2 regions of the Clostridium cellulovorans 743B genome follow, and region 1 is predicted to be linked to the other one. Evidence: a T-box and tRNA genes for the amino acid it is inferred to sense, from the RefSeq annotation. Region 1 holds a T-box; the other holds one or more tRNA genes.
What was found. The T-box of region 1 lies ahead of leuS (leucine--tRNA ligase). A T-box ahead of a tRNA ligase gene usually reads a tRNA of that ligase, here a tRNA-Leu.
Positions count from the first base shown of each region.

Region 2: it has a tRNA-Leu gene. The T-box ahead of leuS (leucine--tRNA ligase) is inferred to sense a tRNA for this amino acid. The anticodon was not compared.

Region 1 is NC_014393.1:4,039,290-4,045,382, forward strand. Features, by position in the region: gene CLOCEL_RS16460 (phosphotransferase) at 1-308, opposite strand, end outside; gene CLOCEL_RS16465 (AraC family transcriptional regulator) at 409-1,287, opposite strand; T-box leader at 1,939-2,144, shown strand; gene leuS (leucine--tRNA ligase) at 2,202-4,628, shown strand; gene CLOCEL_RS16475 (GNAT family N-acetyltransferase) at 4,810-5,277, opposite strand; gene CLOCEL_RS16480 (GNAT family N-acetyltransferase) at 5,427-6,093, opposite strand, start outside.
Region 2 is NC_014393.1:4,569,730-4,575,822, reverse strand. Features, by position in the region: gene CLOCEL_RS19010 (HU family DNA-binding protein) at 1-204, shown strand, start outside; gene CLOCEL_RS19005 (RNA-binding S4 domain-containing protein) at 314-592, shown strand; gene yabP (sporulation protein YabP) at 645-932, shown strand; gene yabQ (spore cortex biosynthesis protein YabQ) at 942-1,331, shown strand; gene CLOCEL_RS18990 (FtsB family cell division protein) at 1,394-1,663, shown strand; gene CLOCEL_RS18985 (S1 domain-containing RNA-binding protein) at 1,710-2,111, shown strand; gene CLOCEL_RS18980 (LSm family protein) at 2,289-2,774, opposite strand; gene CLOCEL_RS18975 (hypothetical protein) at 2,837-3,025, opposite strand; tRNA gene CLOCEL_RS18970 (tRNA-Leu) at 3,203-3,291, shown strand; tRNA gene CLOCEL_RS18965 (tRNA-Met) at 3,306-3,381, shown strand; tRNA gene CLOCEL_RS18960 (tRNA-Met) at 3,396-3,472, shown strand; tRNA gene CLOCEL_RS18955 (tRNA-Leu) at 3,478-3,566, shown strand; tRNA gene CLOCEL_RS18950 (tRNA-Met) at 3,581-3,656, shown strand; tRNA gene CLOCEL_RS18945 (tRNA-Met) at 3,674-3,750, shown strand; gene tnpA (IS200/IS605 family transposase) at 3,919-4,392, shown strand; gene spoIIE (stage II sporulation protein E) at 4,879-6,093, shown strand, end outside.

The DNA.
Region 1 (6,093 bases):
GTATCTATCTCTTCTTTAGTAAAATCATATTGTATTATTTTTTTGCAAGGTATCCCTGCCTTATTCATTAATTTAATGCCTTCTACCTCACGTTCAATTTGGCCACATCGTGTCCTAGGCATTATAGTAGCATTCTCACACTTTAAGAAAAATTTATTATCAGGATTTTTAGTAACAAGATAATAACAAGTATTATTGGCACCTACTGCATAAGGTTCTATAACTTTTAACTTACATTTTTCACCTTGTGATTTTTTAAGTAACTGTTCAACTCTGCCTATAAATTCTTCTGATATTTCTAAATTCATAAAATATCTCCTTTTATTCTATTCATTCCGATGTATTAGCATACTTATTTAAATATAGATTTACAATTATGGTATGTAATGTAGGACCTTTAAGTCCGGTTTAATAAGTCTTTTTTATGACAGGTATCCAAATCTCACATCGACAGCCTGTATCATTATTACCATAATACCTCTCCATTTCAGGGGCATCAGCATGTTCATAACTTGATGCAGGAAACCATTCAGATCCAATTCTTCTCCACATTTCATGAATATCTTCATCACTATTATTCTCAACCTCAAAAATTGCCCATGTTAAAGATGGAATTTCTAGTATTCTAAACTCTGTTAGTATATTTGTATTTGTATCAGTAACATCGCAGCCTATCATGTACCTCATAGAACCATCTTGAGGATTATGATTGAAAAGAACACCAACATCCAAAATCCCATTTTCCGGTTTTCCAGCATTTCTGATTATTTTTGCACTTGTACCATCAGAAATACATTTTGCATAAAACTCAGGAATTTCACTAAAACATCTACCACCGATGATATTTGTTTTGAAATCCTTACCGAATATTTTAAAAGGTTCTTTTTCAATAATTTTATAATTCATCTCTTTATCCCCTTTCAAAGTAACCTGAATTGATAGACTATTAAAGGACTTTAGTTTAACACCTGACTCTCGCGCAGCCGTAGGAGTTATCCCATGAAATCTTTGAAAAGCTTTTGTAAAAGCTTCTGATGTTCCGTAACCATACTTAATGGCGATATCTGTAATCCTTTCCTTTGAAAATGATAGTTCCTGTGCTGCAAGAGTTAATCTCCTATTTCTTATATATTCTCCAACCGTAAACCCTGTCAACATGCTAAACATACGCTGAAAATGGTATGTTGATGAATAAGCGCATTGGGCTATCTTATCATAGTTAATTTCCTCCAAGATATTATCTTCCATATAATTAATAGCGTTCTGCATACTATTTATCCAATCCATAGCTCTCCTCCATATTTTGATAATAACACTTATATGTAATATCTGCCTGTTTTATATTGCTAATAAATGTCCTATTTATAATATTGTAATATAATTTTCAACACTACTATGCTTTCATAATTATTTATATCAACATTTTTAGTGTAAGCGTGAAAATTTCTCCGTAACTATTTTTATAAATATCTTTAATAAACTAAATCCAGTAGAAAGCAAAAAAATGCTTTTCTACTGGATATCATTTTAACCATTTTTACCGTTGAAATTTACGTTCTTAAACCTCACATTTTTTGGAAGTACCTTTGTCTAATGCATGTATTTTGTTAGCATATCTTTGTATTTATTTTCTAGATTACACCGCACATCCGTTAAGTATATCGAGTACTTTTCAATTTTATGAAGCTCTTAGTAAAAATAAAATTTTTGATATAGATTCTCTTGCTCTTATGCGATAACTTCTAAAACTAAAAATCTGCTTAATACTAGCAATATCAACGAGGGCAAATAAATCCTACGTCATTTAGGTACGGTTCATGCCTCATCATCCTAAAATCCATTTGAATTGCATGTAGATTTCTCTCCCCTTATAGCTAATATTGCTAACCCTTCCCTTGACAAAGCCATACATATCCAATAAAATAGTAGATAATTGCATATTATGCTTTGAAAAGAAATAGTAGTATCGATGCATTTTTAGAGAACTGTCGGTTGGTGTAAGACAGTAATGATAAGATATGAACTCGTCTTTGAGCTTGCTGCAGGAAATGGCAGCACGGAGAAAACCGTTATTCTAATTGAGTGAAGGCATTTTTATGCTTTAACTAGAGTGGTACCGCGGAAGTTAGCTTTTCGTCTCTAATTGTGAGATGAAGGCTTTTTTTATTTGAAAAACTATAATACTTAAGGAGTGAATATAAATGGCATACGGAACTTCAATAGATAAGAAGTGGCAAGACAAATGGGAAGCTGCTAAGCTTTATGATTTTAAGGAAGACAGTGAAAAAGAAAAATTATATGTTCTTGAAATGTTCTCCTACCCTTCTGGTGCTCAGCTTCATGCTGGTCATTGGTTTAACTACGGTCCAGTAGATAGTTGGGCAAGATTTAAAAAGATGCAAGGCTACAATGTATTCCAACCAATGGGCTTTGATGCTTTTGGTCTACCTGCTGAAAACTATGCGATTAAGACTGGAATCCACCCTATGGATTCAACTTTAAAAAACATAGAAACTATGGAAAAACAATTAAGAGCTATGGGAGCTATGTTTAACTGGGATCATGAAGTAGTAACTTGCAAACCAGATTACTACAAATGGACTCAATGGTTATTCTTAAAATTATATGAAAAAAATCTAGCTTACAGAAAGAATGCTCCTGTAAACTGGTGCCCAAGTTGTAACACAGTTCTTGCTAATGAGCAAGTTATAGACGGTCACTGTGAAAGATGTGACTCTGAAGTTACAAAGAAAAATCTTACTCAATGGTTCTTAAAGATAACTGATTATGCTGATGAGCTTTTAGATGGTATCGATGGTCTTGATTGGCCTGAAAAAACTAAAGCTATGCAAAAGCATTGGATAGGAAAGTCTAAAGGAGCTGAAGCTACTTTCAAAGTTAAAGATAGCGATTTATCCTTTGATGTATTTACTACAAGGGTTGATACATTAAACGGTGTGACTTATGTTGTTCTTGCTCCAGAAAGTCCACTTGTTGATCAGGTTACAACTGAGGAAAACAAATCAGCTGTTGAAGCTTATAAAGTTGAAACTTCAAAACAAAGTGAAATCGAAAGACAATCAATAACAAGAGAAAAGACTGGTGTCTTCACTGGTTCTTATGCTATAAATCCTATAACTCATGCTGAAGTGCCAATCTGGGTTGCTGACTATGTTCTTGCTACTTACGGTACTGGTGCTGTTATGGCAGTTCCTGCTCATGATGATAGAGACTTTGCTTTTGCTACAAAATACAACCTACCAATAATCAGAGTTGTTGAAGGCGATGAACTTCCATACACTGGCTACGGAAACCTTGTAAACAGTGGGGAATTCAACGGCAAAGCTTCCGATGCTGCAAAAGAAGCTATCGTTAAAAAGCTTGCTGAAAACAACCTTGGAGGCTGGAAAGTAAACTTTAGATTAAGAGACTGGCTAGTTTCAAGACAAAGATATTGGGGTGCTCCAATTCCAATGATCCACTGTGATTCTTGTGGAATAGTACCAGTACCTGAAAAAGATCTTCCAGTTGAACTTCCATACGATGTTGAATTCGCTCCAGATGGAAAATCTCCATTAGCTAAGAGTGAGTCTTTCGTTAACACTACTTGTCCAAAATGTGGTGGCCCAGCTCATAGAGACGTTGATACTTTAGATACTTTCGTTTGCTCATCTTGGTACTTCTTAAGATACGTAGACAATCTAAACAGCGAAAAAGCTTGGGATGTTGACAAAGTAAATGCTATGGTTCCAGTTGACAAATACGTTGGTGGTCCAGAACATGCTACAATGCACCTTCTTTACGCAAGATTCGTAACTAAGGCTCTACGTGACATGGGACTTGTAAACATCGATGAACCATTTAAATCACTTACTCATCAAGGTTTAATCCTTGGACCAGACGGTTTAAAAATGAGTAAATCAAAAGGAAATACAATCTCTCCTGATACATATATCAGCGAGTTTGGTGCCGATGTATTCAGAATGTACTTAATGTTCGGCTTTGACTATACTGAAGGCGGCCCATGGAGTGATGATGCTATAAAATCTATGGCACGTTTCGTCGACAGAGTTGAAAGAGTTATAACTTCTGCTGTTGAAGAAATGAAGAAATCAGGCAAGACTTCAATAGATAAAGCAGAAAAAGATCTTAATTTCGTAAGACACAACACAATAAAGAGCGTTCTATTCGATATGGATAAAATGCAATTTAACACATCAATAGCTAGAATCATGGAATTCACTAACGCTTTATCAAAATACTTAAATGAAGAAGAAAAGAACTCTGCCTTCATTAAAGAAGTAGTTATAGATTATTTAAGAATCTTAGCTCCATTTGCTCCTCACTTTGCAGAGGAAATGTGGGAAACTATTGGTGGAAACTTCTCAATCTTCAACGAAAGCTTCCCAACCTTTGATGAGAAAGCTTTAGTTAAGGATGAAGTTGAAATAGCTATCCAAGTTAACGGTAAAATCAAAGCTAAAATAATGGTTGCAACTGGTCTTGAAGAAGATGTAATTAAAGAAACTGCTCTTGCTGATGCTGATGTTAAAGCTGCTATCGGTGATAAGACAGTAGCTAAGGTCATCGTTATTAAAGGAAGACTTGTTAATATCGTTGTAAAATAGAATATCTTAAATAAAAACCAAGCTAGTATACTGGCTTGGTTTTTTATAAAATCAAATTAATATATTTTTACTTTTTTAATTTCTTCAATACTTAATCCCGTTTATACTAGCTATTGTTTCATCTTCTAGTATATGAAATTTAGTGTGTATTTTATCTACAGGTATTGTCTGAAAATCCACTTTAGCTAATTGATGAATGCTCATAAATTTTTGCTGGCCTACCCCAAACAAACATATCTAACGCTATTTCTTTAAAGCCATATTTTTCATACAATCCAATGTGGTTTGTTGAAAGATATACTTTATCAAAGCCTAAATCTCCAGCTATTCTTCTACCATGTAAAAGTATTTCCTTGCACAACCCTTGTGCTCTTTCCTTTTCGTCAATAAAAATCATTGCAATCCATGGTGATAAGTCTTTTCTTTCCACTAAGTCTTGATTCACCAATGTGTATAATCCAATGATTCGTTGATTTTTGAGCAATATAAAACATTTCGGCAAACTTTCATCGGTGTCCAAAACTTGTTGCACTACCTCAGTGAAATACTTACTTATAGGCGGCCAATTTTTGTTTGCATAGTCGATAACTTCATTAGCAAGTTGCGGTTTTTCATGCAATGAAATAATCTTTATATTTTTATCTATCATTATCCTACTCCTGAAATATAAATAATCTTTATTTCACGTTGATTTGTAAATATATATAATACACTTTACCTATATAATCACCACAACATTTCTTTCACTATATTTTATATACCTTAGAAACCATAATTGTCATTAGTTTGGGAAAACACCTAAAAATCATCAACGGCCCATACTAGTAATTTAGATACATCTCCGTCCCCTTTTAAGATTTCTAGTAATTTTTCAGAACTATCAACCTTTAAATTTCCAATTAAAAATGGTGTAATTAGTTTATACATAAAACAACAAGGCTCCCAAGAAGACTCTACTTCCATGCTAGAAGTAATGTTCATATCATATATTACCTTAAAATTATCACCATCCATGTCACTACTTATCTTCTCAATCAGTGAATCAAAAATATTTATGTATTCTGATAAACAACCAAAATCTAATATCTCTATATTATTGTTATCTACTTGAAAACTTATATAAGCTATCACTTTACCTGAATTATCATAAGCTATTTTACAACTACACGTTGTATTAGATACAATCCATTCTTTCCAATATTCCATACTACGTACTATACTACCATTAAACTTACTTGAAAATTTTTCGTGAATATCAGAAATATCTCTTATATCACCTTCAATATTTAAGTCTCTTATACAATAATCATAACTATCATTATTACACTTATTTATACTAGAATACTTTATATATCTTGGACACTTGTAATAACCATATCTATTATAATATTTTTCATTGTAGTCTCCAGATAGCAAGTACGAAATACAAATGTTTCTATCTTCCATATACTTTATACTCATTTGA
Region 2 (6,093 bases), 530 kb from region 1:
TTAAAAGGTTTCATGGAAAGTATTCAAGAAGCATTAGAAAAGAAGGAAAAGGTTCAATTAGTTGGATTCGGTACTTTTGAAGTTAAAGAAAGAGCTGAAAGAACAGGAAGAAACCCAAGAACAAAAGAAGAAATAAAAATACCTGCATCATCAGTTCCATCATTTAAGGCTGGAAAAGAATTAAAAGATAGAGTAAATAAATAATTCTTTTTATACATAAAATGGACTATGGCAAAAAGAACCTAGATTAAAAGTCTAGGTTTTTTTTGTAGGTGTCTAAGATATATTCTTTTAGAAATAATTGGAGGATATTATGAGATTAGATAAATATTTAAAAGTATCAAGAATAATAAAAAGAAGAACTGTGGCAAAAGAAGCTTGTGAAAGTGGAAGAGTTATTATAAATGGTAAAGTGGCTAAGCCAAGTTCTGAAGTTAAAGAAGACGATGTAATAGAAATTTTATATGCTAATAGATCTTTAAAAGCTAAAATAGTTAACATAGCAAATCATGTAACTAAAGATAATGCTAAAGGTATGTATGAGATAATAGCAGGCGAAGAAGATACGGAAGAAGGAAATGGAGAAGAGTAATGCATAAATACTCCTTCTGAATCATATACATTATGTGATAGGAGGGGATAGTATGGAAGTAAAAAAAGAAATTAGAATTGAAGAGAAACAAGGCAATATCACCTTAAAAAATAGAAAAGAAGCATTTATAACAGGCGTAGTTGAAGTAATTAGATTTAATGAAGAACAAATTCGTTTAAATACAAATCAAGGACCATTAATTATAAAAGGTGAGAATTTAAAGATGAACAAGTTGGATGTTCATAATGGTGAAGTAAACATTATGGGCAAAATAGATTCTATAGTTTATACTGGCAGCAAAAAAACTAACGAGAGTTTAATGACTAAGTTGTTTAAGTAGAGGTGTATTATGCTGTTAAAATGGAATTATCAGCTTATAATTTTATTGTCTAGCTTTTTAACCGGTATGATAATGGGAATAATGTATGATGTCTATAGAGTTTTAAGAGGTCTTAATAATAAAAATAAAATTGTCACAGCTATAGAAGATGTTTTATTCTGGATATTTGCTTCTTCTATTGCCTTTGTTTTTTTACTTTTTACTAATTATGCTATTTTAGGTCCTTATGCATACATGTATATAGCCTTAGGGCTTTACATATATTTAAGATATGTAAGCAAAATTATGATTAAATTTAATTATAGGTGTTATCTAGCTCTAGGAAAAGTGTTAAGGATAACTATAAATTATGCCAAATATCCGTTCCAGCTATTACTTGAAAATAAAAAGAAAAATTAGCTTGAATTAGATAAGAAAACACTTTACAATAGTAGTAAGAATGGAATTGTAGGTGAATGGATATGAAAAAATTTAAGCTTAGAAAGCTTTTATTTGCTATTTTTACAGTTTATATCTGCTTTATGCTTGTTCATCAAGTTACTACTTTCATAAGAATAAATAAAGATATGAAGGAAATAAAGTCGCAGTTACAAGTAGAAACAGAAGAAAATGAAAAGTTGCAAGATGAAGTAAATATGTCCTCATCAGATCTATTCATAGAAAAAAAAGCTAGAGAAAATAGCGATTTAATCAAAAATGGCGAAATACCAGTGGTAGATGGCAATAAATAATTAAACAATTAAAACAGGATAAATATTAAGGAGGAATTTTTTCAACATGGCTTTAAAGGCAGGAACAATAGTAGATGGAGTGGTTGTTAATATAACCAAGTTTGGCGCATTTGTAGAGGTAGAGGGGAAGACAGGTCTTGTACATATATCTGAAGTTGCGGATAATTATGTCAAAGATATCAAAGAACATCTTAAAGAACAAGATAAGGTTAAGGTGAAAGTTCTATCAGTTGAAGAAGATGGGAAAATCAGTCTATCTATTAAACAAGCGAATCCAACAAAAAAGACCGTTAGACCAATGGAAATTGACTGGAATAAAAATCAAAGAAGTGGTGGCGATTTTGAAGATAAGCTTTCAAAATTCCTTAAAGACAGTGAGGAAAGATTCCAAGATATAAAGAAACATCAAGACGTAAAAGGAAAAAGCAAAAAATCAGTTATGAAATAGTTTCTTGTAAGGCAAGAATAAAAATACTGCTTAGATAAAAAAGGTATTCTAAGCAGTATTTTTATTTAAAAAAATAGCTTTTTCAAAAAATGAACTATAAAAGTGTTAAAAGTTTCAAGTTTCAAATCATTTAAGAAGTTTATATAAAACTTCAGCCATCGGTAGTTTAGAACGTTATTAATAATAATAATTTATGTTGTCATTTTTAAAGAAGATTAATTTTCCATCTTCAGTTTTTATAGAAATAAAAGTATCTTTAATGGAAACAAGTTCACCAGTTATTGAATGTCCACTAGTGGGTTCAATGGTTATTGTTTTTCCTTGGTAGTTTTCGTTGATAAAGGTATCTAAAGCTTTTTTTATATAAGGGTGATCATTAATATTTAGAGATAAAGCTGAATTATCTTTTGATAGTGGTATAGAATTTTTTTTAGTAAAGTCTATTATACACTCGAGCCCGCAATTGTTATTGAGTATATTCGATATGTTTTTGCAATTTTCAAATTCGTTTTCTAAAAAGTGCGTTGCTGAAGTTTCCATAGCTTCCTGAGAATTTTTGGAGCTACTATTTAGGTTTAGTACTATGTTTCTGTTTGAACTTTTATTGAGATCTTTTTTTAAGTTTGATAAAAGTAAGATTAATAAAAAGTTATATATATCCATAGTAGTCTCCTTTAGAGAAAGGTTTGGAAAATCTCCAAACCTTTATAAACTACAAAACGATTCTAATAGAAATAATCTATAGCATCTATATTAATATTTAAAATTCTATTTGGAGGTGCTGTTTCTCTTATTCTTACAAAATTGTCGCCTACAGAAAGAACTTCTCCAGTCAAAGCCTCAGCCACAGGTCGATTTCTAATAACTATAGTTATAGCTACATGACAATAATCGTGTTTTATTAATTCAGCCATCATTTTCACCTCTAGGGATCAGGTAAAATAACTCTGTCCCTAAAATTAGTATATTCCTATGATTGAATTCAGGTTCCATTAAAAAAATTAAAATTATGTGTTGACATATATGAAAACCTATTATATAATAAATCTTGTCGCTGAGATACAATATAAAGAAGCGACGCAAGAGTACGTGCCGAAGTGGCGGAACTGGCAGACGCACAGGACTTAAAATCCTGCGATGCTAACACATCGTACCGGTTCGATTCCGGTCTTCGGCACCATTTAAAAATAATATCGCGGGGTGGAGCAGTTGGCAGCTCGTTGGGCTCATAACCCAAAGGTCGTAGGTTCAAGTCCTGCCCCCGCAACCATTAAAAGATAATAAGGCGGAATAGCTCAGCTGGCTAGAGCATTCGGTTCATACCCGAAGTGTCGTAGGTTCAAGTCCTATTTCCGCTACCAAATGTGCCGAAGTGGCGGAACTGGCAGACGCACAGGACTTAAAATCCTGCGATGCTAACACATCGTACCGGTTCGATTCCGGTCTTCGGCACCATTTAAAAATAATATCGCGGGGTGGAGCAGTTGGCAGCTCGTTGGGCTCATAACCCAAAGGTCGTAGGTTCAAGTCCTGCCCCCGCAACCATTAAAATAGAATAATAAGGCGGAATAGCTCAGTTGGCTAGAGCATTCGGTTCATACCCGAAGTGTCGTAGGTTCAAGTCCTATTTCCGCTACCAGATAACTCCACAATAAAATGTGGAGTTTTGTTGTTTTACGAATACCACAGGTTTTACCTGTGGTTCTAAAAAGCTTCTAGCGATGAGTAGAAAAAAAGAATACCTCCAATGTAAAATGGTAGTAGGTTTGCCGACCACAACCAAAAGTACAAAGGAGGTATATCCGTAATGGATAATAGTAGTTTAGCACATAGTAAATGGAATTGTAAATATCACATAGTCTTCGCACCAAAGTATAGGAGACAAATCATATATGGAAAAATAAAAGCGGATATAGGGGTAATACTTAGAAAGTTATGTGAACATAAAGGAGTAGAAATTATTGAAGCAAATGCATGTAAGGATCATATACATATGCTTGTAAGTATACCTCCGAAGTTAAGTGTCTCTCAGTTTATGGGGTATTTGAAAGGTAAGAGTTCATTGATGATTTTTGACAGACATGCAAATTTGAAATATAAATATGGGAATAGGCAATTTTGGTGTAAAGGCTATTACGTTGATACAGTTGGAAGAAACAAAAAGATAATAGAAGAATACATAAAGAATCAAATACAGGAAGATTTAGCATATGAACAAATGAGCTTGAAAGAATTTATTGACCCGTTTACGGGTGAATCAGTAAACAAAGGCAAAAAATAAAGCACCTTTTAGGTGCAGCCAGTAAAGGTATGCGGTTGGCAAACCGCTCAATGTGCGAGTAGCACGGCCAGTAACATGCCCTTATAGGGCTAAAGCAAACCACCCGTTTGACGGGTGGTCCTGATTTTATATAAGAAATTATAAAATGTAAGAATTGAGGATAGACTTAAAAATATAATCATAATAAGTAAACTTTTTATGAAATGATAAGAAGGATTTCTTTTGATTAAATTATATATCTTTTTTAATTAGTTTATTACGGAATTCGTGATTTATAAAATTAGTAGTTAAGATATGTTACAAAAATTAACATTAACTTATATTTATCTTGTGAATATTTTTATAATTTCAGCATATATTTGTAGTTTCAATAAAAAATAAATTTTATTTGTCCTACGATTATTTAATTAACACCTAACTAATGACAAAGATTTCCATACAACTCTGATATAATGACCTTACTTAATAATCAGAGGGGGTTATATAGTGCAGTATGGCGCAGATATGATGGAGTATAAACGGGTAACAAAAGAAGATAAGGATGAAAAGGCTAAGATCTCCAAAAGGGACATAGTGAAATTTATAGGACTGTTTGTATGTTCATTTTTAATAAGTAGAGTATGCCTTATTAATGATACGGCACCCTTTGGAATTTCCTTTGTTGCAGCAACAGGGCGAATAAAAAGGTTTAATTATAGTCTTTGCTCGGCTTTTGGTACATTTGTAGGGTATGTAACCTTAGTTGATCGTATTAATAATTTATGGCTATATTTATTTTTAATTGCTGCTATAGTTTTTTATAACTTAATTGCAGGAAAAAAATCTATAAAAGAAGATAGTGTTTTTGTAGGAACAATCATTTTGATTATAGAAATTATTTATACATTTATTGTGCATCACTATTCTATAGATGTAATTATTATTACAACTTTATTGGATGTAGTCACTATAATACCAATATTTCTACTTTTGGTTTATTCTATAAAGTCTTTTAAAAATTTAAATACTCGATACATATATTCTAGTGAAGAAACTATAGCTATGGCTATTCTTTTAGCGCTTATGGTTTCAGGAACTTGGGGTATTGAAATCTATGGAATATCGTTAATAAATATTGTTGCAATTATTATAACTATGATTTTGGGATACATAAATGGAAGTGCCGTAGGGGCCTCTATAGGTGCTGCTGTTGGTGTTATTTGTGGTATGTCAACTAATTCTATGATAGATTATATAAGTTTGCTTGCATTAGCAGGCCTTGCAACAGGTGTATTTAAAGAACTTGGAAAGATAGTTAGTTCTCTGGCTTGTATAATATCTATCGTATTACTACTTATATATAGCAAGTTTCAGATGGATTTTTCAATGATTGAGGCGTTGATTAGCACAGCAATATTCTTATTAACTCCAAGTAAAATTTATGAGAGATTCAAGAAAGAATTGAATATAAATAAAAAAGAAGAAATATTAAAGGAAAATTATAATTCTAAAATAAAGGAAATTTATAAAGAGAAGTTAAATAACTTTTCTAAGGTTCTTCATAATATATCTAAGGTTCTTGATGATTTAGCTGATAATGATAAGTTAGCAATGAAGCAGAAAAGTACAAGGATTGTAGAGAACTTAGCTGATAGGGTTTGTTCAAGTTGTAATATGTATAATATTTGTTGGAAAAGAGAATTTTATTTGACACATTCGGCT